4 regions of the Streptomyces sp. NPDC037389 genome follow, and region 3 is predicted to be linked to each of the others. Evidence: riboswitches for the same ligand, from Rfam matches in the RefSeq annotation. Region 3 holds a riboswitch; each other region holds the start of a gene.

Region 1 (5,385 bases), on a different contig from region 3:
CGACCCGGACCGGCTCGCGGCCCTGCTGCGCGAGGCCGCCCCCGACGCCGTCGTCAACTGCGCGGGCGCGGTCGGCGGCAGCGCCGTGACCCTCACCGCCGTCAACGCCCGCGGCCCGGCCGTACTCTGCGAAGCCATCGGCGCGGCGGCCCCGGACGCCCGCCTCGTCCACCTGGGCTCGGCGGCCGAGTACGGGCCCGCCGAGGCCCGGATGCCCGTCGGCGAAAGTGCCCCGGCCCGCCCGCTCGGCCTCTACGGCGCGAGCAAACTGGCCGGCACCCTCGCCGTCACCGGCTCCGGCCTGGACGCCGTCGTCCTGCGGGTGTTCAACCCCGCCGGCCCCGGCGCCCCGGCCGCCTCCCTCCCCGGCCGCCTCGCCGCCGAACTCCGCCGGGCGGGACCCGACGGCCGCGTCCGCACCGGGGACCTCTCCGCCCACCGCGACTTCGTCGACCCGCGCGACGTCGCCGAAGCCGTCGCCCTCGCCGTCACCGCGCCCCGCCCCCTGCCCGCCGTCCTCAACATCGGCAGCGGCACCGCCCGCCCCGTCCGCGACGTGGCCGAAGGGCTGCTGCGCGCGTCCGGGTTCACCGGCCCGGTCGGCGACCGCGTCGCCGAGGACGGCGACGGATCACCGCGCTCCGCCGCCGTCCCCTGGCAGCAGGCCGACATCACCGCCGCCGGCCGCGCCCTGGACTGGGCCCCCCGGCACTCCTTCGCCGACTCCCTCACCGACCTGTGGGCCGCCACCGCGCCCGCCACGGAGCCCGTGCCATGACCACCACCACGCCCGCCTCCCACGGGGACGACGGGCGACTGCTCGTCCCGCTCTACGTCCACCCCGCGACCCACCCCGAGGAGTGGGCGGCGCTGCTCGACGCCGCCCCCCGGCTCTACGGGGTCGTGCTCAATGCCGCCGACGGCCCCGGCGGCCGTCCCGACCCCGCCTTCGGCACCGCCGCGCGAGCGCTGCGCGCCGCGGGCGTCCCGCTGCTGGGCTACGTCGACACCGGCTACGGCCACCGTCGCACGGGCGCCGTGGTCGCCGACATCCGCCGCCACCGCCGGTGGTACGACGTGGACGGCGTCTTCCTCGACCAGGTCCCGGCGCACGACACCCCGCTGCCCCGCTACCGCCGCATGGTGCTGGCCGCCCGGGTACTGGGCGCCCGTACGGCCGTCCTCAACCCCGGCACCCATCCCGACCCCGGCTACGCCTCGCTCGCCGACCTCCTGGTCACCTTCGAGGGCACCTGGGAGGACTACCGGCGCGCCCGGGTGCCGGAGTGGACCACCGGGCATCCACCGGAGCGCTTCTGCCATCTGGTGTACGGGGTGCCCGAGGGGCGGGAGGGGCAAGTGGCCCGCACGGCGGGGGCGCGCGGTGCCGCGGTCCACTGCGCGGTGCCGGGCACGGGGGCCAACCCCTGGCGCTCGGTGCCCGTGGCGGCCGCCGGTCTCGCGGCGGGGGGCACGGCATGAGCGCGTGGCGCGTCCGCGCGGGGCTGTGCGCCGCGCTGCTGCTGGTCCTCGCGGGCTGCTCCGCCTCGCCCGCCGACGACGACGGGCCGGACCGGGACGACGACGGCGCCACGGCGGCCCCCCACGCCTCGGGCACTCCGCGTGCCTCGGGCGCGCCGAAGGCCTCCGGTGTCCCGGACGCCTCGGCCTCACCCGGCGGAACGGCCACGGGTTCGGCACCTGGTTCGCCACCGGCCGCGGCCCGTTGGCAGCCGCGCCCGGGCACCCGCTGGCAGTGGCAGCTGGACGGAAAGGCCGACACCTCGGTGGACGCCCCCGTCTACGACATCGACGGCTTCGAGAATTCGGCCGAAACCGTGGCCCAATTGCATTCCAGTGGCCGGAAGGCGATCTGTTACATCAATGCCGGTGCCTGGGAGGACTTCCGGCCCGACCAGGGGAAATTCCCGAAGAACCTGCTCGGCAACAAGAACAAGGGGTGGAAGGGCGAGAAATGGTTCGACATCCGTCGCCTCGACACCCTGCGGCCGCTCATGGCGGCCCGGATGGACATGTGCCGGCAGAAGGGATTCGACGCCGTCGAACCCGACCTGACCGAGGGATTCCGCAACTCCACCGGCTTTCCGCTGACGGCCGACCACCAGCTGGCCTTCAACCGGATGCTGGCGGATCTCGCCCATGAGCGAGGCCTGGCCATCGGGCTGAAGAACGACCTGGACCAGATCCCGCAGCTGGTGAACGTCTTCGACTTCGCGGTGAACGAGCAGTGCGCCCAGTACGACGAGTGCGAGAAGCTCACCCCCTTCGTAAAACATAACAAAGCGGTCTTCCATGTCGAATACGAACTGTCGACGGGGGAGTTCTGCGCCACCGCGCGGCGGCTCGGGCTGAGCTCGATGCAGAAGAAGCTGGAGCTGGACGCCTGGCGCCGGCCCTGCTGAACGGCATTCCCGGAATTACTCGTTCCATGCTGCAAGTACCCGTGGGAACAAGGGTTTAGGGCCAGTTCGGCGGGGGCGCGCGGAGCGCGGTTCCGGGTCTGCTCCCGAAGTGAAGAAGTTCACAGATGGCCGCCCGGGTGCCGGATTTGAATGATTCATGGTGCAGGATCTCTCACCGAACACAAGATCCCGTCACCATGGCGGGCCACCCGGGCGGACGCCGAGTCCTGCCGCCGTCCCGGGTGCGGCATCGAATTGATGGATCGGCAGGAGCGGGAGACCCGAGCGGTACGGATCACGAAGTCGGTGGTCCTTGGGGTGAAGCCGGGAAATCCGGCCGGGCAACTTCGCAGCCCGAACCCGACAGGTCATCTTTCGCAGGCGGATGTCGAAGGGCTTCGGCATGTCTGCTATGCCTCGCATACCCGCTCTCATATCCCGGGCCGGCGCCGCCTCCGCCGTCACCGCCGCAACGCTGGCGGCATCGGTGCTCGTCCCCGGCCTCGCCTCCGAGGCCTCCGCGGCCACACCCGGTGAGCAGGCCCTGAGGGTCGCCGCCGGCAAGGCCGGCTCCCCCTACCAGTACGGCGCGGCCGGCCCGAACCGGTTCGACTGCTCGGGCCTGACCCAGTACTCGTTCAAGAAGGTCGGCAAGAACCTGCCCCGCGTGGCCGCCGACCAGTACAACCGCACCCGGCACATCTCCAGCGGCTCCCGCCAGGTCGGTGACCTGGTCTTCTTCCACTCGGGCAGCAACGTCTACCACGTGGGGATCTACGCGGGTAGCAACAAGATCTGGCACGCCCCCAAGCCGGGCGCCACGGTCCGTCAGGAGAAGATCTGGACCGGCAGCGTCTGGTACGGACGCGTCAACTAGGCTCCCTGACCGGGCGGTCCGTGACCCGGGCCGCCCGATCATCCGCGTCCGCGCACGGGGGTGCCGCCTCCGGGCGCGGGGAGGGAGCGACGATGAGCGACGTCACCGGCCCGGAGGCCCGCACGGCCCAGGGCACCGTACGAGGCCGCACCACCGACGGCCTCGCCGTCTTCCGGGGCATCCCCTACGCCCGGCCGCCCGTCGGGGCGCTGCGCTTCGCCGCCCCGGCCGCGCCGCGCTCCTGGGACGGGGTGCGGGACGCGGCGGAGTTCGGCCCGCCGCCCCCGCAGTCCGGCCCGATCCCCGCGACCGGCACGGCCACCGGCGACGACTGGCTCACCCTGAACGTCTGGTCGCCGGACCCCGGCGGCTCCGGACTGCCCGTACTGGTGTGGATCCTGGGCGGGGGCTATGTCTCCGGGTACGCGGGCGACCCGCTCTACGACGCCGGGCTCCTGGCCCGGCAGGGCGGCCTCGTCGTGGTCACCCTCAACTACCGGGTGGGCGCCGAGGCCTCCGCCCAACTCGACGGCGCCCCCGCCAACCGGGGGCTGCTCGACCTGATCGCGGCCCTGGAGTGGGTCCGGGAGAACATCGCCGGCTTCGGCGGCGACCCCGCGCGGGTCACCGTCGCCGGCCAGTCCTCCGGTGCCGGCTCGATCGCCACCCTGCTGGCCGTGCCCCGCGCCGCCGGCCTCTTCCGCCGGGCGATCGCCCAGTCAGTCCCCGGCCTCTACACCACCCCGGCCCTCGCCTCCGGCCTCGCCGCCGAACTCGCCGGGCGGCTGGGCACCACCCCCACCGCCTCCGGCCTCGCCACGATCGAACCGTGGCGGCTGGCCGAGGCGATCACCCCGATGATGTACGGCCTGCCCGCCCAGGCCGACCGCTGGGGGCCGCTGGCCCGGACCGGCTCCCCGTTCTCCGTCGTGGTGGACGGCGACCTCGTACCGGAGACGCCCTGGACGGTCCTGCCCGACGGCCGGGCGAGCGGCGTGGACCTGCTGACCGGTCACACCCGCGACGAGTTCCGGCCGTTCCTGGTGATGAGCGGCGGCCGGGACAAGGTCACCGACGAGGACACGAACGCGGTGCTGACCGCCTTCGCCCCCGGCCCCGACGGCCCCCGGGCCTACCGCGCCGCCTACCCGGACGCCGCCCCCGTGGAACTCTTCGAGACCGTCCACAGCGACGTCCTGTTCCGCATGCCCTCGCTCCACCTCGCCGAGGCCCACACCGCCGGCGGCGGCACGGCGTACCTGTACGAGCTGCGCCGGCCCGCGCCCGCCCTGGGCGGGGCGCTCGGCGCCGCCCACGGGCTCGACGTGGCGATGCTGTTCGGCACCTACGACGCACCGCAGGCCCGGCTGCTGCTCGGCGAGGGGCCGGTCCCCGAGGACCTGGTGGCGATCGGGGACGGGATCCGCCGGTCGTGGACGGCCTTCGCGACCCACGGCGACCCGGGCTGGCCCGCCCACCGGGCCGACGACGGACGGCTCACCCGGCTCCTCGACACGGGGACGAGCACGGCGCCGTACCCGGAGGAGCCGTCCAGGAAGGTCTGGGAGGGGCACACGGTCCGGCCCTACGACCTGCCCGCCTGACGGGAGGTATGGGGGGCACGGCAGCCGACTTCGACAGCTGGACCGCCTCACTCGATTCAGCCGTGACGGCCCTGTTCTCCCGAAGCCGCCGCGAAGCGACAAGCGGCTCACCGACGCCGGTCGGCGGGCCCTGTCCCCGCTGTTTCCGGACGCATGAGATCCCGCCTCGAACTGGCCACCGCTGCGGCAGACTCGACCTGAAGCCGGGATCAGCGTTGGTCTGCTGACCGCTATCGGCACACGTGTCCCTCGCCTGCTACGGCTTCACCGTCTCCACCCCGGTGGGTGATCCGGTCGAGGCCGCGGCCCTGGGCGCTGTGGCCGGGGCCGGGCGGCCGGCCCGGGAGCCGTTGCCGATCGGTTCGGTCGAACCGAACATCGGGCACCTGGAGGCCGGCGCGGGGGTGGCGGGCCCGATCAAGACGGTCCTGGCGTTGCACCATGACCGGATCCCGTCCAGCACACACTGCCCGGTGCCCAG
Region 2 (5,385 bases), on a different contig from region 3:
GAAGCGGGACGGCTCAGCCCTTGAAGCGCGGGAAGGCGCTGCGGCCGGCGTAGACCGCGGCGTCGTCGAGGATCTCCTCGATGCGCAGCAGCTGGTTGTACTTGGCGACGCGCTCGGAGCGGGCCGGGGCGCCGGTCTTGATCTGGCCGCAGTTGGTGGCGACGGCCAGGTCGGCGATGGTGACGTCCTCGGTCTCGCCGGAGCGGTGGGACATCATGCACTTGAAGCCGTTGCGCTGGGCCAGCTCGACGGCGTCCAGGGTCTCGGTCAGCGAGCCGATCTGGTTGACCTTGACCAGCAGGGCGTTGGCGGAGTTCTCCTCGATGCCGCGGGCGAGGCGCTCGGGGTTGGTGACGAACAGGTCGTCACCGACGAGCTGGACCTTGTCGCCGAGCTTCTCGGTGATGGTGTTCCAGCCGGCCCAGTCGTCCTCGAACAGCGGGTCCTCGATGGAGACGAGCGGGTACGCGGCGACGAGCTCCGCGTAGTACTCGGTCATCTCGGCCGCGGTGCGGTCCTTGCCCTCGAACTTGTAGACGCCGTCCTTGTAGAACTCGGAGGCGGCCACGTCCAGGGCGAGCGCGATGTCCTGGCCGGGGGTGTAACCGGCCTGCTTGATGGCCTCGAGGATGAGGTCGAGGGCCTCGCGGTTCGAGCCCAGGTTCGGGGCGAAGCCGCCCTCGTCGCCGAGACCGGTGGACAGGCCCTTGGCCTTCAGCACGGCCTTGAGGGTGTGGTAGACCTCGGTGCCCCAGCGCAGGGCCTCGGAGAAGGACTCCGCGCCGATCGGCGCGATCATGAACTCCTGGATGTCCACGTTGGAGTCGGCGTGCGAGCCGCCGTTCAGGATGTTCATCATCGGAACGGGCAGCAGGTGCGCGTTCGGGCCGCCGAGGTAGCGGAAGAGCGGCAGGTCGGACGCCTCGGAGGCGGCGTGCGCGACGGCAAGGGAGACGCCCAGGATGGCGTTGGCGCCCAGGGAGCCCTTGTTGTCGGTGGCGTCCAGGTCGAACATGGCCTGGTCGATCAGGCGCTGCTCGGTGGCGTCGTAGCCGACGAGCTCCGGGCCGATCTGCTCGATGACGGCGAGGACGGCCTTCTCGACACCCTTGCCGAGGTAGCGCTTGGGGTCACCGTCGCGGAGCTCGATGGCCTCGAAGGCGCCGGTGGAGGCGCCGGACGGTACGGCGGCACGGCCCGTGGAGCCGTCGTCGAGGCCGACCTCGACCTCGACCGTGGGGTTGCCTCGCGAGTCGAGGATCTCGCGAGCTACGACGACGTCGATGGACGGCACGAGGGTCTCCTTCGTGTGTGTCTGGAGTTCTGCACCACGAGCCTAACGGGCCCCGGAGCGTGCGCCCGCCCTTGCCCTGTCACCCGCGCCGAAAATTGGCACAAACGCCGAGATCCCCGGACGAATCGTCGGTGTGTTCGCTCAACAAGTGGTCGACAGAACGAGCGGAGCCCCGCTCCGATGCGGCTCGGGGGGAGGTCGCATCGGAGCGGGGCGGTCGCTCGGCCGGCCGGGGCCCGGTGGGGCCCCGGCCGGCCCTTGCTCAGCGCAGGTGGAGCTGCTGGCCCGGGAAGATCACGTCGGCGTCGGGCACGATCTTCTTGTTGAGCTCGTGCAGCTTCTGCCAGCCGCCCTGGACCTTCTGGGACGCGGCGATGGTGCCGAGGGTGTCGCCCTCCTTCACCTGGTACTCGCCGTCGCCCTTCTGAACGGTCCGCGGGGCGGTCTGCTTCGGCGCCGGGGCCTCGTCGTCGGAGTCGTCCGACTGCTGGACCGGCTTGCTGCTGTGCTTGCCCTGCGGCGCGGCCTCGCGCTTGCTGCGGTCGGCGTGGGCCTTGCCGTAGGCGCCGGAGGCGGACTTCGTGGACTTCTTCGCGACGTAACCGCCGTCGGAGTCGTCCGTGTCGACGTTCGCCTTGGCGCCGCCACTGGTCAGACCGCCGTAGCCGGCGCAGCCCCAGGCGCCCGGGCCCTGCATGGCGAGCAGGCGCTCGGCGGTGGCGATCTGCTGGGACTTGGTGGCCAGGTCGGCGCGCGGGGCGTACTGCCCGCCGCCGGCGGCCTTCCAGGAGGACGTCGAGAACTGCAGGCCACCGTAGTAGCCGTTACCGGTGTTGATGTGCCAGTTCCCGCTGGACTCGCACTCGGCGACCTTGTCCCACGTGGAGACGGAGGCGGCGTTGGCGGAGGTCGCGACCATCAGAGGGGCTGCGACAGCCGCGCCGGTGACGCCGGCGAGCGTGACGATGCGGACGGCCTTGGACGGACGACGGTGCTTGCCCTTGGACATGAGTCGGTTTCCTCACCGACGCCTACGAGGTGAGCTGTCGGGTTCGGGCTGTGAGTTCGCCCGGCCCGGTGCGCTTTCGCGTTCCGGGCTTCACCCCGAGCCGTCCCGCTCCTTCGGCCATTGGCCTTGGGACCGTTACGGCGACTTACCTTGGTTCCCCCGCTCCTGCCTACGGCGCTTGCGCGACGACTCCCCCGGCCGCCGGCAGGATTCGGCGTGCGGCCGTGGTGCTCGCGGTGGCGAGCGGTGACGACGGTAATCACAGGCGGCCGACGGGTTCAAACCCCACTTTTCAGCCACCGACGGCCGGAGTCAGCCCCAGAAACTTGACGTTTCCGCAGGTGAGAGGCCATTCGAGCAAATCGGATTTGAGGCATCCGACGGGTCGTCAACGAGACCCATGTCTCACTTTCGACTGGAACGGACATTCGCCTCGAACCGGAGCGCTACTGCTTGATGTCAAGCCGCTGACCAGGACGGATAAGGTCCGGATCAGAACCGACTGCTTTTTCGTTCTTCTGATACAGCGTCTGCCAGCCTCCGGCGACCGAGTGTTGCTCGGCGATCGCTGACAGGTTGTCACCGGGCCGCACGGTGTAGTCGTTCGCGGCGGGCAGATCCGTCCGGCCCTCGCCGCCCCGGGAGGGCCGCTGAGCATCGCCGGAGGGCGACGGGTCGGCACGGTGGCGGCCCGTTCCGGAAGGCGTTCCGGCATCACCGGGAAGCGGCGAAGCGGAAGGCGAGGATCCCGTTCCAGGGGTGTCCGAGGGCGTGTTCGCCGGGGTGTTCGAGGGGCTGCCGACCGGTGCGGTCGGGATGGCGGTCGGATCGGCCGACGCGCCGGGGGTCGTACCCGTCGTCGGCTGCCCCGACGGGTCCTTGCGGTGCTTGCCCGGGGAGGTGTCCGGGGACGGGCTCGTGGAAGCGGACGGGGTGCCGGAGGAGCCCGGCGTGGGCGAACCGGACGAGCCGGGCGCGGGCTTGGGCGACCCGGAGGACGGGGCGGACGGCGCGGGCGACGTGCGCTCGGGAGCGGGCTGGTTGCCGCGCCCGGGCGTGCGCGGGCGGCCGGCCTCCGGCGCGGCGGAGGACGACCCGTCGCCCGGGTCCACCTCCGGCGCCTTGTCCTCGCCCTGGGCCGCCTCGCCGGCCAGGCCCGAACTCACCGCGCAGCTGCGCCAGGTGTCGGCGCCCTCCGCCTTGAGGATCCGCTCGGCCACGGCTATCTGCTGGGACCGGCTGGCCAGGTCGGGGCGCGGCGCGTACGCGATGCCGCCGTTCTGCTCCCACATCCGCTGGGTCATCTGGAGACCGCCGTGGAGGCCGTTGCCGTTGTTGGCGCTCCACATCCCTCCGCTCTCGCACTGGGCGACCTTGTCCCAGGTGCCCGCGTCCGCCGCGACGGCGGATCCCGACGCCAGCAGCGGCAGGGCCGCGCTGGCGCCGGTCACCCCGACGGCGAGCACGATGGCGGGTGCCTGGCGGGGGCGGCGATGTCTACCGGTTCCTGAGCGCATGTGTGGGCCTCTCGTGTGGGCGGCGTCCGGTTGGTCGCAGACCATAGCGACGGCTTCCGGGAGTCACAAGCCGGTGTAGCGGAGGTCACGCGCCGATAAACGCCGATTGACCGGGCGTCACACGAGGGGGCTTTTGGGCGTGAACTCCACGGGCAAAGTGCGCAATCCACGCATGATCAGGCCGCCGCGCCAGCGCAGGTCCCCGGGTTCGGCGGCGAGGGAGAGATCGGGCAGCCGGCGCAGCAGCGTCGCGATCGCGGCCTGGCCCTCCAGACGGGCCAGGGGCGCGCCGAGGCAGTAATGGATGCCGTGCCCGTAGCCCAGATGCTGGTTGTCGCGCCGGGACAGATCAAGGGTGTCGGGGTCGGTGAAACGCTCGGGATCGCGGTCGGCGGCGGCCAGGACGACCAGCACGGGATCGCCCTCGGCGATGCGCTGCCCGCCGATGGTCAGGTCCTGGGTGGCGAACCGCCAGGTGGCGAGCTCCACCGGGCCGTCGTAGCGCAGGAGTTCCTCGATGCCGGTGGCGAGGAGGCTCTCGTCGCCGTCGGCCAGGGCGTTTTGGAGCCTTTCGCGCTGATCCGGGTGGCGCAGCAGCGCGTAGGTTCCGTTACCGATCAGGTTCACAGTTGTTTCAAAACCGGCGAACAACAGGATGAAGGCCATCGCCGCGGCCTCGTTCTCCGTGAGGTGCTCGCCGTGGTCGCTCGCCCGGATGAGACCGGAGATGAGGTCCTCCCCGAGGTCCTCCCGCTTCCGGTGGATCAGCTCCGCGAGATACGTCCGCATCTTCTTGACCGAGCGGGCCACTCCGCCGCGTGGCCCGCCGCCGTGGCGGATCATCATCCCCGCCCAGTCCCGGAAGTCGTCCTGGTCCTCGCGGGGGACGCCGAGCATGTCGCAGATGGCGTAGATGGGGAGGGGGAAGGCGAACTCGTGGATGAGGTCGGCCTCCCCCTTCTCCACGAAGCCGTCGATCAGCTGGTCGGTGAGCTCCTGGACGCGGGGCGCGAACTCCGCGACCCGGCGCGGGGTGAACGCCTTGGACACCAGCCGGCGCAGCCGGGTGTGGTCCGGCGGGTCGATATTGAGCAGGTGCGTCATCAGATTGGCGCTGCGCTCGCCGGGGATGCCCACCTTTCCCTTGCCGTGGGCGCTCTCGGAGTGGTGCACGGGATTCTTCGACAGCCGCTGGTCGGCGAGCGCCTGCCGGGCGTCGGCGTAACGGGTGACCAGCCAGGCCTCGACGCCGCTGGGGAGCTCGGTGCGGTGCACCGGCGCGTGTTCGCGCAGCCAGGCGTACGCCGGGTAGGGGTCGGAGGCGAATTCCCAGGTGAAGAGGGGTGGGGCGGGGGGCGTGTGATTCTCGTGCACGCCCCGACGCTACCTACCCGGCGCCAGCTGGGCGCCCCCTAGTGGTGTCCACCGCCGCCGCTGCCGAAGGCGCCGCTGCTGCCGGGGTCCCATTTCTTGCGCTCCTCGGAGAGCTCCTCGGGGTGGCTGCCCGGGTTCCTCATCTCATGCGGAAGGCGGCGCTCCCCATTGGCCTCCGTCTGCATCTCGTC
Region 3 (5,385 bases):
AGCGACGCCGTAGCCGCGAGCACCCAGACCGCAAAGGCCTCGATGGACTTCCACCCGCAGCCCCAGCCCGGCACCGCCACCCCCTGGGCCTTCCCCGCCCCCGAGCGCGGACTGCTCCCCAACGGGCTGACCGTGCTGCGCTGCCACCGCCCCGGCCAGCAGGTCGTCGCCGTCGACGTCGTCCTGAACGCGCCCCTGGCCGCCGAGCCAGAGGGCCTGGACGGCGTCGCCACGATCACGGCGCGCGCCTTCTCCGAGGGCACCGACAAGCTCAGCGCCGAGGAGTTCACCGCCGAGCTGGAGCGCTGCGGCGCCACCCTCGACGCCCACGCCGACCACCCCGGTGTCCGGCTCTCCCTGGAGGTCCCGGCCTCCCGGCTGGGCAAGGCCATGGGCCTGCTCGCCGACGCCCTGCGCGCCCCGGCCTTCCCGGACAGCGAGATCGAGCGCCTGGTCGACAACCGCCTGGACGAGATCCCGCACGAGCTGGCCAACCCGGCCCGCCGGGCGGCCATGGCGCTGGCCGCCGAGCTCTTCCCGGCCGACTCCCGGATGTCCCGCCCCCGTCAGGGCGCGCAGGAGACCGTCGAGCGCGTCGACGCCGCGGCGGTCCGGTCCTTCTACGAGGCCCATGTCCGCCCCGCCACCACCACCGTGGCGATCGTCGGCGACTTCACCGGCATCGACCTCGACCGCACCCTGGCGGAGTCCCTGGGCACCTGGACCGGCACCACCGCCGAGCCGCTGCCCGTGCCGGCCGTCACCGCCGACGACACCGGCCGCGTCGTCATCGTGGACCGGCCCGGCGCCGTGCAGACGCAGCTCCTCATCGGCCGTACCGGCCCCGACCGGCACGCGAGCATCTGGCCCGCCCAGATCCTCGGCACCTACTGCCTCGGCGGCACCCTCACCTCCCGCCTGGACCGTGTCCTGCGCGAGGAGAAGGGCTACACCTACGGCGTGCGCTCCTTCGGCCAGGTGCTGCTCTCCGCCCCCGACGGCACGGGCACGGCCATGCTCGCCATCAGCGGCTCCGTGGACACCCCCAACACCGGCCCCGCGCTCCAGGATCTGTGGACCGTGCTGCGCACCCTGGCGGCGGAGGGCCTGACCGAGGCCGAGCGCGACGTCGCCGTGCAGAACCTGGTCGGTGTCGCGCCGCTGAAGTACGAGACGGCCGCGGCCGTCGCCGCGACCTTCGCCGACCAGGTCGAGCAGTACCTGCCGGACGACTTCCAGGCGCGGCTGTACGAACGCCTCGCGCAGGCCGGCACGGTGGAGGCCACGGCGGCCGTCGTGAGCGCCTTCCCGGCCGACCGCCTCGTCACCGTCCTCGTCGGTGACGCCGCCGAGATCGCCGAGCCCGTCAAGGCCCTGGGCATCGGCCCGGTGACGGTCATCCCCGCCTGACGGCGACTCACCACCCCGGCGCGGCGGCCACGCTGCGTCGGGGCCGCGTTGGCGCATGGGTCCGTTGTGACCCATGCGCCTCTCTTATGTCCGCTTTCGGGCGGTGGTTGCATGTTGGTCGTGTGGCGTACGTCATAAAAGCCCACTTCTGTTTGCTGTTCGAATCTGACGCCGATTAGCGTCAGGCCCGGCAGCCCGCCTATCGGAGCCGCGACCGCGGCCCCCGGGAAGCCATCGCCGAGTTCCCGAGGCGCGAGCCGAGGGGAGCCGGGGACCCAAACGTCCCTGGGGTGAATCGGGCCCCTCTCACGAGGGATCCGTAGGAGACCTTCCTGCTCCGAACCCGTCAGCTAACCCGGTAGGCGAGAGGGAAGGAAAGGAACAGCCGCAGACATGGCGTTCACCCGTGCCACCGGGAAGCACCGTCGTCCGAGCCGCGCCGCGCGCGTCAGCGCCAACGTCGCGGGCATAGCCACCCTGACGGCCGCCGGCGTCGTCGCCGGTGTCGCCGCCCCGGCCTTCGCCGCCTCCGACGACACCCAGCGCCCCGAGGACACCGGCCTGACCCAGGCCGTCGTCATCGGTGACGTCATGGCCGAGCACGTCGACGCCCAGGCCGAGTCCCAGCGCAGCGCCGCCGACGAGGCCGCCGCCCGCCTCCAGGCCGAGGAGAGCGCCAAGCAGAAGGCCGTCCAGGCCAAGCAGCGCTACGAAGAGGCCCAGCGCAAGGCCGAGGAGGAGCGTGCCGCCAAGGCGAAGGCCGCCCGCGACGAGGAGCGCAAGCGCCTCGGCACCTTCGTGAGCCCGATCGACGGCTCCTACGTCTCCACCGCCTACAAGGCCTCCAGCGGCCTGTGGTCCTCCGGCAGCCACACCGGCATCGACATGCACGCCGAGACCGGTACCTCCGTCCACGCGGTGGGCATGGGCACCATCGTCGAGGCCGGCTACGGCGGCGCCTACGGCAACAACGTCGTCATCCAGATGGCCGACGGCACGTACACCCAGTACGGCCACCTGTCCTCCATCGACGTCTCCGTCGGTCAGTCGGTCACCCCGGGCCAGCAGATCGGCCTCTCCGGCGCCACTGGCAACGTCACCGGCCCGCACCTGCACTTCGAGGCCCGCACGGCCCCCACCTACGGCTCGGACATCGACCCGATCGCCTACATGGCCGCGCACGGCGTCAACCTGTAACGACGCGCGACGACTTCCGAAAGGCCCCGGCCCCCGGCCGGGGCCTTCGTGTTGGCCAAAAAATATCCATGAAGCGGCGGCACCATCGGAAAACGCCCGGGATTGCCATAGAGTCGCCGAACGGACGTCAATCGGCCGTGCTGCACGGGGATTGAGGCATGAGGCGGAGGTAGACCCATGCGGGGCCGTACGTGAGCGGCGACGGCGAAGGGCCGCGCGAGAGCCGTCGTATTTCCACGCACGCGGTGTGCACCGCCATCCGCGACGACATCGTCTCCGGCGCTTTCCCGCCGGGCAGCCGGCTCATCGAGGAAATCCTCGCCCGCCGCTACGGCGTCTCACGGGTGCCCGTGCGCGAGGCGCTGCGCACCCTCGCCTCCGAGGGCTTCGTGACCACCCGTCGGCACGCCGGCGCCTGTGTCGCCGAACCCACCGAGCGCGAGGCCGCCGACCTTCTCGACATCCGGGCCCTGCTGGAGCCGCTGGGCGCGGCCAAGGCCGCGCAGCGGCGCTCCGAGGCCCATCTCAAGGTACTGCGGGGCCTGGTCAGACTCGGTCAGGAGCGGGCCCGCGCGGGCCGCTGCGCCGAGCTGCGCCAGCTCGGCGACTGGTTCGACGAGACGCTCGCCCAGGCGTCCGGCAGCCCCTCGGTCGCCGGGCTCCTGACCCAGCTGCGCCGCAAGATCGCCTGGGTGTACGCCCCGGGGCCCGTGGTCCGGCCGGTGGAGACCTGGGAGGCGTGCGGGGCGCTGGTGGACGCGGTGGCCCGCGGAGACGTGGAACGCGCCCGGGAGCTGGCCGCCGTACGGGCCGGCCGTTCACCCGGTGAATTCCTGCTGCGGCGGACCGGCGGCGACCGCGTCCATCCGCCGAAACAGCCCGTAAACACGGCGGGCGTCCGTTCTTGACGAGGGCCCGCTATTCCTGGAGGAATAGCGGCCGGGAATTCGTGGCGGTCCCCGGTCGGGGCACGCCGTGCGCGTCTGCGGAGAGCGGCGCGCACGGCGCGTGAAAAGCCTGTGGGCACAGCCGCGGGATACGGCCCTTGGATACGACAGCGGGGCCGCGGCGGCCTCGGTCGGCTGCCGCGGCCCCGCCGCGCGGTCCCGCCCGGGGAGGGGCGGGCCGGTGGATCAGACGGTCTCCGGGAGCTCCTCGAGCCCCTCGGCGACGAGCTTGGCCAGACGGTCGAGCGCGGCCTCGGACCCCTCCGCCTCACTGGCGAGGACGATCTCCTCGCCACCCTGGGCGCCCAGGCCCAGCACGGCGAGCATGGAGGCGGCGTTGACGGGGTTGCCGTCCGCCTTGGCGATCGTCATGGGGACGCCGGCGGCGGTCGCCGCACGGACGAAGATCGACGCGGGCCGGGCGTGCAGGCCCTCGGCCCAGCCGACGTTTACGCGGCGCTCAACCATGGTGTTGCCCTTCAAGTCGATATTGGTTGTCTAGACCATTGTGGCACGGGGCGCGCGGTGCCCAGTGCGCGCGCCCCACCTGGGACCTTCGGTCGCGCCCCGTGGGCCGGGCGGCACCGGACCACTGTCGGTACCCGGCCTTACGCTGGGCCCATGCAGACGCCGTCCGAGCACGCGTACCCGACCCACTGGGAAGCCGACGTCGTGCTGCGCGACGGCGGCATCGCCCACATCCGCCCCATCACGCCCGACGACGCGGGACGGCTGGTCAGCTTTTACGAGCAAGTGTCGGACCAGTCCAAGTACTACCGCTTCTTCGCCCCCTACCCCCGCCTCTCCGACCGGGACGTCCACCGCTTCACCCACCACGACTACGTCGACCGGGTGGGCCTCGCCGCGATCGTGGGCGACGAGTTCATCGCCACGGTGCGCTACGACCGCATCGCCCCGGCCGACGAGGCCGAGGTCGCCTTCCTCGTCCAGGACGCCCACCAGGGCCGCGGTGTCGCCTCCGCCCTGCTCGAGCACGTCGCGGCCGTCGCGCGCGAGCGCTCGATCCGGCGCTTCGCCGCCGAGGTGCTGCCCGCCAACACGAAAATGATCAAGGTCTTCACGGACGCGGGCTACACACAGAAGCGCAGCTTCGAGGACGGCGTCGTCCGCCTCGGCCTCGACCTGGAGCCCACCGACGCCTCCCTCGCCGTGCAGCGCGCCCGCGAACAGCGCGCCGAGGCCCGCTCCGTGCAGCGCCTGCTCACACCCCGCTCCGTCGCCGTCGTCGGCGCCGGCCGCGAGCCCGGCGGCATGGGCCGCACCGTCCTGCGCAACATCGTCGCCGGCGGCTTCACCGGGCGGACGTACGCGGTCAACCTCGCCTTCCCCGAAGAACCTTCGCTCCTGGAGCCCGAGGGCGTCCCCGCCCATCGCTCCGTCCTCGGCATCGCCGAGCCGGTGGACCTCGCGATCGTCGCCGTCCCCGCCGAGCAGGTCCCCGCCGTCGTCGCCGACTGCGGTGAGCACGGCGTCCAGGGGCTCGTCGTGCTCACCGCCGGATACGCCGAGAGCGGGGGGACGGGCCGCGCCCGCCAGCGCGAGCTGGTCCGCCAGGCCCGCTCGTACGGCATGCGCGTCATCGGCCCCAACTCCTTCGGCCTCATCAACACCGCCGAGGCCGTCAGGCTCAACGCCTCCCTCGCCCCCGAGCTGCCCGCCGCCGGACGGGTCGGGCTGTTCAGCCAGTCCGGCGCGATCGGCATCGCCCTGCTCTCCGGGCTCCACCGGCGGGCGGCCGGCCTCGTGGGCATCTCCACCTTCGTCTCCGCCGGCAACCGCGCCGACGTCTCCGGCAACGACTTCCTCCAGC
Region 4 (5,385 bases), on a different contig from region 3:
GTCCTGCCGCTTCCTGAGGCCCTGACGGCCCGAGCCTCTTCCGGCCTGTGGCCCTGAGGCTCCGACCTCCTGAAACTCCGTCGGCCCGAGGCCCCGGCCAGTCGGCCGGGGCCTCGAACGGCGCATCCCCGTTCGCCCGGCCGTACCCCGCCCGCAAGGGTGGACGGGTATGGAGCAAGGGACGTCGGCCGGTCAGGAGCACACGGTGGGGAAGCGAGTCGGGCCACCGCCCGGGCCGGATGCACTCTGCGAGCCGCTCCCCGGGCGGGTGACGTCGGTCGTCGTCGCCCGCTGCCTCCCCGCCGCCGTCATCGTCGGCGGCATCGCTTTCGACGTCCTCACGCCCCCCAAGTACTCCTCCGCTCCCTTCTTCGTCTCCGCGCCCCTCGTCGCCGCCCCGCTCCTCTCCCTCTTCGCCACCCTGCTCACGGCGGTCGTGGCCCTGGCGGCGATGGTCACGCTCTCCTTCGCGCGGCAGGCGCCGGAGACGGGCGAGTCGGTGACCGAGGTCGCCACCGTCCTGATCGTCGGCGCGCTCGCCGTGGGCATCAACCGCGTCGTACGGCGCGGCAATCTCCGGCTGGCGTCCGTACGGAGCGTCGCGGAGGCCGCCCAGCGGGCCGTGCTGCCCACGCCCCCGGCCCGGATCGGCGGGCTCCGCGTGGCCGCGCGCTATGTCGCCGCGCAGGCCGACGCCCGGATCGGCGGCGACCTCTACGCGGTGCAGGACACCCCGTACGGCGTCCGCGTCATCGTCGGCGACGTGCGGGGCAAGGGCCTCGGCGCGGTGGAGGCGGTCGCGATCCTGATCGGCGCGTTCCGGGAGGCGGCGGAGCAGGAGCGCACGCTGGAGGGGCTGGCGGTGCGGCTGGAGCGCGCGCTGCAACGGGAGGGCGCACGGCGCGCGAACGTCGATCAGGCCGAGGGGTTCACCACCGCCGTCCTGGCCGAGGTCCAGCCGGGCGCGGGCGCCCTGCGCATCGTCAACCGCGGCCATCCGCCCCCGCTCCTGCTCCATTCCGACGGCACCGTCGGGGACACCCACCCCCGAGCGCCCGCCCTGCCGCTGGGGATGGAGGACCTGGGTGTGTGGCCGGACCGGGTGGAGGAGTGGGAGTTCCCGGTGGGGGCGACGTTGCTGCTGTTTACCGACGGGGTCACCGAGGCCAGGGACGCGGCCGGGGCGTTCTATGACCCCCAGCCACGGTTGCACGGCAAGCAGTTCCGCAGCCCCGACGCCCTGCTGGACTCCCTCGCGGCGGACGTGACCCGGCACGCGGGCGGGCGTACGGACGACGACATGGCCCTGCTCGCCATCCGGCGGATCGACGGCAGGCTCCGTACCGCGCCCATCACCCACAAACGTCCCCAGGTCACCGCCCGTCCCGCACGCATTCAGTTGCATAACGACTGACGAACTATCAGAAATAAGCGCTTCATAAAGAACCCCAACATGCCAGCTGGGTTCACTCTTTCGGCTTGGAATCCGGCCGCTCTGTCTATTAACGTTCGATAACGCAGCGCGGTCGTTGCAGCCGTCGCAAGGGCGGTGCCGTGCGCCTTCGCCGAATCCCGTGGGCGGAACCGGGGAACCATCATTTGGGGTGAATCGGGCCCGAACGCAGGCCTGTAGGAGACCTTCCTCCTCCGAACCCTCCCCCAGAGCCTGAACGGCCTGGGGGGACCCCCACGCTTAACCCGGTAGGCGAACAGGAAGGAAAGGAGTCGCCCTCGTGGCGTCCAACAGCTCCGACAGCTCCGCGTTCGACGGCAGTCCGTACGACCCTCCGTACGACCCCCCGTTCGTTCCCGCCTACATTCCCCCCTACGAGCCGGATCCGGCCCCCGAGGCCACTGTCCCCGCCCCCGCGCCCCGGGCGGCGGCCGACGAGTGGGCCCCCGGCGAGGACCACCCGGCGGCGCCCGTCCGCGGCCGGCACCGTGTCGTCAAGCCGCGCGGCGGCACGATGGCGCGCAGCGGGGCGGTGCTCGGCGCCGGAATGATCGCGGCGGTCGGTGCGGGCGGCATGGCCAGCGCCCAGGACCGTCCGCAGCCCTCCATATCCATGCCGGACCTGGCCCAGAGCATCCCGGTCGTCGGCTCGTTCATGGCCGACGGCCACGAGCGGGGCGGGCAGCGGGCCGTCGAGGCGCAGCAGGCCCCCGTCGAGACGGTACGTACCGTGCGCGACACCGCCGACGCCGGCGAGGTGCTGCGGGCCCGCATCCTCCAGCAGGCCGAGCACCAGCAGGGCGCCGCCGAGGCCGAGGCGCAGGCGCGCGTGGCCCAGGCCGCCGCCGAGCAGCACCGCAAGGCGGCGGCGGAGAAGGCCGCGGCGGAGCGGGAGTCGGCCGAGCGCGAGGCGGCGGACGCGAAGGCGGCGACGTACGAGGCCGCGCAGCGGGAGGCGGCGGACGGTGGGGCGGCGACGGCTGAGGCGGCCGGAACGGCCGGCACTCCGGAGCGGCACTCGACCGGATCGTCCGGCTCCGCGCACCGTGGCACCGCTGGCGGATCCTTCACCCTCCCCGTGGCCTCCTACACCCTCACCGCCGGCTTCGGCCAGGCGGGAAACATGTGGTCCGCGAACCACACCGGCGAGGACTTCGCCGCCCCCACCGGCAGCCCGGTCAAGGCGGTCGGCGGCGGCACCGTCACCCAGGCGGGCTGGGCGGGCGCGTACGGCTACCGCATCGTGCTGACGCTCGATGACGGGACCGAGGTCTGGTACTGCCACCTGTCGTCGATGGTGGTCACGTCGGGCAAGGTCGGCACGGACACGGTCATCGGCCGGGTCGGCGCGACCGGCAATGTCACCGGCCCGCATCTCCACCTGGAGGTACGGCCGGGCGGTGGCGCGCCGGTGGACCCGCTGTCGTGGCTGCGGGGCAGGGGCCTGGAGCCGTAGCGAGCAGGCGGGGCCGCCGGTCGGCAAGCCGGACAGGCCAATCAGGTCATAGCGGCCGGAGAACCCTCCGATATCGGATATCCCGGGAATGTTCTGTGTGCGATCGGGAAATCAGATGACGTGACGACCACCGCGACGATCACCACGTCCGTGCCCGCCCGCCTGGACCGGCTGCCCTGGTCCCGGTGGCATTGGACCGTGGTGATCGGTCTCGGCACGGTCTGGGTCCTGGACGGCCTGGAGGTCACGATCGTCGGCAATATCGCCGGCCGTCTCTCCGAGCAGGGCAGCGGACTGCCGATCACTTCCGGCGGAGTGACGGGAGTGGCGGCCGCGCTCTATGTGGCGGGCGCCTGTTCCGGCGCGCTCTTCTTCGGCCGGCTGACCGATCTCTTCGGCCGTAAAAGACTCTTCATGGTCACGCTCGCGGTCTATCTGGCCGCGACGGCCCTGACCGCGCTCTCGTACTCGTCCTGGTGGTTCTTCACCTTCCGCTTCGTGACGGGTTTCGGCATCGGCGGCGAGTACGCGGCGATCAACTCCGCCATCGACGAACTGATCCCGGCCGCCTACCGCGGCCGTGTCGACCTCATCATCAACGGCAGCTTCTGGCTCGGCGCCATCGCGGGTTCATTGCTGTCGGTCCTGATGCTCGACACCAGCATCTTCGCCAAGGCCGTCGGCTGGCGGCTGACCTTCGGGCTGGGCGTCATCCTGGGGCTGGTCATCCTGCTCGTACGCCGCCATGTGCCGGAGAGCCCGCGCTGGCTGTTCATCCACGGCAGGGCGGAGGAGGCCGAACGGCTCGTCACGTCGATCGAGAAACGCGTCGTGGCCGAGAAAGGCATCCCCCTCCCGCCCGCCAAAGGGCGTTTCACCATCCGCCAGCGCGAGAGCTTCGGGTTCCGTGACATCGCCCGCACGGTCTTCTCCGACTACCGGCGCCGGGCCGTCCTGGGCCTCGCCCTCTTCATCGGCCAGGCGTTCCTCTACAACGCGATCACCTTCGGTTTCGGTGCCATCCTCACCCGTTTCTTCGGCGTTTCCACGTCCCGCACCGGCTATTTCTTCGCCGTCATAGCGGTGGGCAACTTCCTGGGCCCGCTCTTCCTGGGGAAGCTCTTCGACACCCTCGGCCGGCGCATCATGATCTCCTCGACGTACCTCCTGGCCGGGGTCCTGCTGTTCGGCACCGCCTGGCTGTTCGGCGCCGGGCAGCTGAACGCCGTCACCCTCACCGCCTGCTGGGCGGTGGTCCTCTTCTTCGCCTCGGCGGGCGCCAGCAGCGCCTACCTCACCGTCTCCGAGATCTTCCCGATGGAGACCCGGGCCATGGCCATCGCCTTCTTCTACGCGGTGGGCACGGCGGCGGGCGGCATCAGCGGCCCGCTCCTCTTCTCGGCCCTCACCCAGAGCGGCGTCGTCGCCGACACGGTCGTGGCCTTCTGCCTCGGCGCGGCCCTGATGTGCCTGGGTGGAGTGGTGGCCGCGTTCCTGGCCGTACGGGCGGAAGGCCGCTCGCTGGAGGACATCGCGGCACCCCTGTCCGTCCACCCTCCCGATCCCCTGCCGGCACCGGCGCCCGCGGAATAACGGGCCCGGCAGGGGAGTTGAACCTTCGCATGGCTGACAACACCCATCACAAGGCAATCGGCGGTCTCTCCGTCCACCCCCTGAACCTGGGCGGAAACGTCTTCGGCTGGACGGCCGACGAGAAGCAGTCCTTCGCCGTCCTCGACGCCTACGCCGAGGCCGGCGGCAACTTCATCGACACGGCGGACGTCTACTCCGCCTGGGTGCCCGGCAACAAGGGTGGCGAGTCCGAGACCATCATCGGGAACTGGCTCGCCGAGCGCGGCAACCGGGACGCGATCGTCGTCGCCACCAAGGTCGGCAACGGCGTCCCCGAGCACCGCGGCCTGGCCCCCGCGACCATCAAGGCCGACGTCGAGGCCTCCCTGCGCCGCCTCCGCACGGACCACATCGACCTCTACTACACGCACGTGGATGACGAGTCGGTCCCCGTCGAGGAGATCATCACGACGCTGGACGGCCTGGTGAAGGAGGGCAAGGTCCGCGAGATCGCGGCCTCCAACATCACGGCGGCACGTCTGCGCGCCTCCCTGGACTTCTCCGACGCCGCCGGCCTGGCCAAGTACGTGGCGATCCAGCCCCACTACAACCTGGTCTCGCGCGATACCTACGAGGGCGAACTCGCCTCCGTGGCCGCCGAGCACGGCCTGGCCGCGATCCCGTACTTCGCGCTGGCCTCGGGCTTCCTCACCGGCAAGTACCGTCCGGGCACGACGGTGGACAGCGCGCGTGCGGGCGGCGCGGCGCATTACCTGGAGACGGAGCGGGGCGTGCGCGTGCTCGCCGCCCTCGACGAGGTGGCCGCGGCCCACGACGCCGAGCTCGCGACCGTGGCCCTGGCCTGGCTCGCGGCCCGGCCGACGGTGGCGACGCCGCTGGCCAG

What was found. Region 3 has a riboswitch for cyclic di-AMP ahead of AB0E98_RS06130 (M23 family metallopeptidase). Riboswitches for the same ligand answer to the same signal wherever they lie in the genome.
Positions count from the first base shown of each region.
Region 1: another riboswitch for cyclic di-AMP. It lies ahead of AB0E98_RS15410 (C40 family peptidase); the one in region 3 lies ahead of AB0E98_RS06130 (M23 family metallopeptidase).
Region 2: another riboswitch for cyclic di-AMP. It lies ahead of AB0E98_RS25540 (transglycosylase family protein); the one in region 3 lies ahead of AB0E98_RS06130 (M23 family metallopeptidase).
Region 4: another riboswitch for cyclic di-AMP. It lies ahead of AB0E98_RS09740 (M23 family metallopeptidase); the one in region 3 lies ahead of AB0E98_RS06130 (M23 family metallopeptidase).

Region 1 covers NZ_JBEZUS010000006.1:200,024-205,408, reverse strand. The annotation lists gene AB0E98_RS15425 (NAD-dependent epimerase/dehydratase family protein) at 1-778, shown strand, start outside; gene AB0E98_RS15420 (spherulation-specific family 4 protein) at 775-1,482, shown strand; gene AB0E98_RS15415 (endo alpha-1,4 polygalactosaminidase) at 1,479-2,423, shown strand; cyclic di-AMP (ydaO/yuaA leader) riboswitch at 2,645-2,822, shown strand; gene AB0E98_RS15410 (C40 family peptidase) at 2,827-3,300, shown strand; gene AB0E98_RS15405 (carboxylesterase family protein) at 3,393-4,904, shown strand; gene AB0E98_RS15400 (ketoacyl-synthetase C-terminal extension domain-containing protein) at 5,147-5,385, shown strand, end outside.
Region 2 covers NZ_JBEZUS010000012.1:112,655-118,039, reverse strand. The annotation lists gene eno (phosphopyruvate hydratase) at 14-1,294, opposite strand; gene AB0E98_RS25540 (transglycosylase family protein) at 1,557-2,303, opposite strand; cyclic di-AMP (ydaO/yuaA leader) riboswitch at 2,308-2,490, opposite strand; gene AB0E98_RS25535 (transglycosylase family protein) at 2,750-3,820, opposite strand; gene AB0E98_RS25530 (cytochrome P450) at 3,938-5,194, opposite strand; gene AB0E98_RS25525 (DUF6479 family protein) at 5,233-5,385, opposite strand, start outside.
Region 3 covers NZ_JBEZUS010000002.1:563,504-568,888, reverse strand. The annotation lists gene AB0E98_RS06140 (pitrilysin family protein) at 1-1, shown strand, start outside; gene AB0E98_RS06135 (pitrilysin family protein) at 43-1,410, shown strand; cyclic di-AMP (ydaO/yuaA leader) riboswitch at 1,636-1,790, shown strand; gene AB0E98_RS06130 (M23 family metallopeptidase) at 1,804-2,607, shown strand; gene AB0E98_RS06125 (GntR family transcriptional regulator) at 2,799-3,515, shown strand; gene AB0E98_RS06120 (HPr family phosphocarrier protein) at 3,741-4,022, opposite strand; gene AB0E98_RS06115 (GNAT family N-acetyltransferase) at 4,176-5,385, shown strand, end outside.
Region 4 covers NZ_JBEZUS010000004.1:31,092-36,476, reverse strand. The annotation lists gene AB0E98_RS09750 (DEAD/DEAH box helicase) at 1-17, shown strand, start outside; gene AB0E98_RS09745 (PP2C family protein-serine/threonine phosphatase) at 269-1,414, shown strand; cyclic di-AMP (ydaO/yuaA leader) riboswitch at 1,554-1,722, shown strand; gene AB0E98_RS09740 (M23 family metallopeptidase) at 1,734-2,909, shown strand; gene AB0E98_RS09735 (MFS transporter) at 3,030-4,502, shown strand; gene AB0E98_RS09730 (aldo/keto reductase) at 4,532-5,385, shown strand, end outside.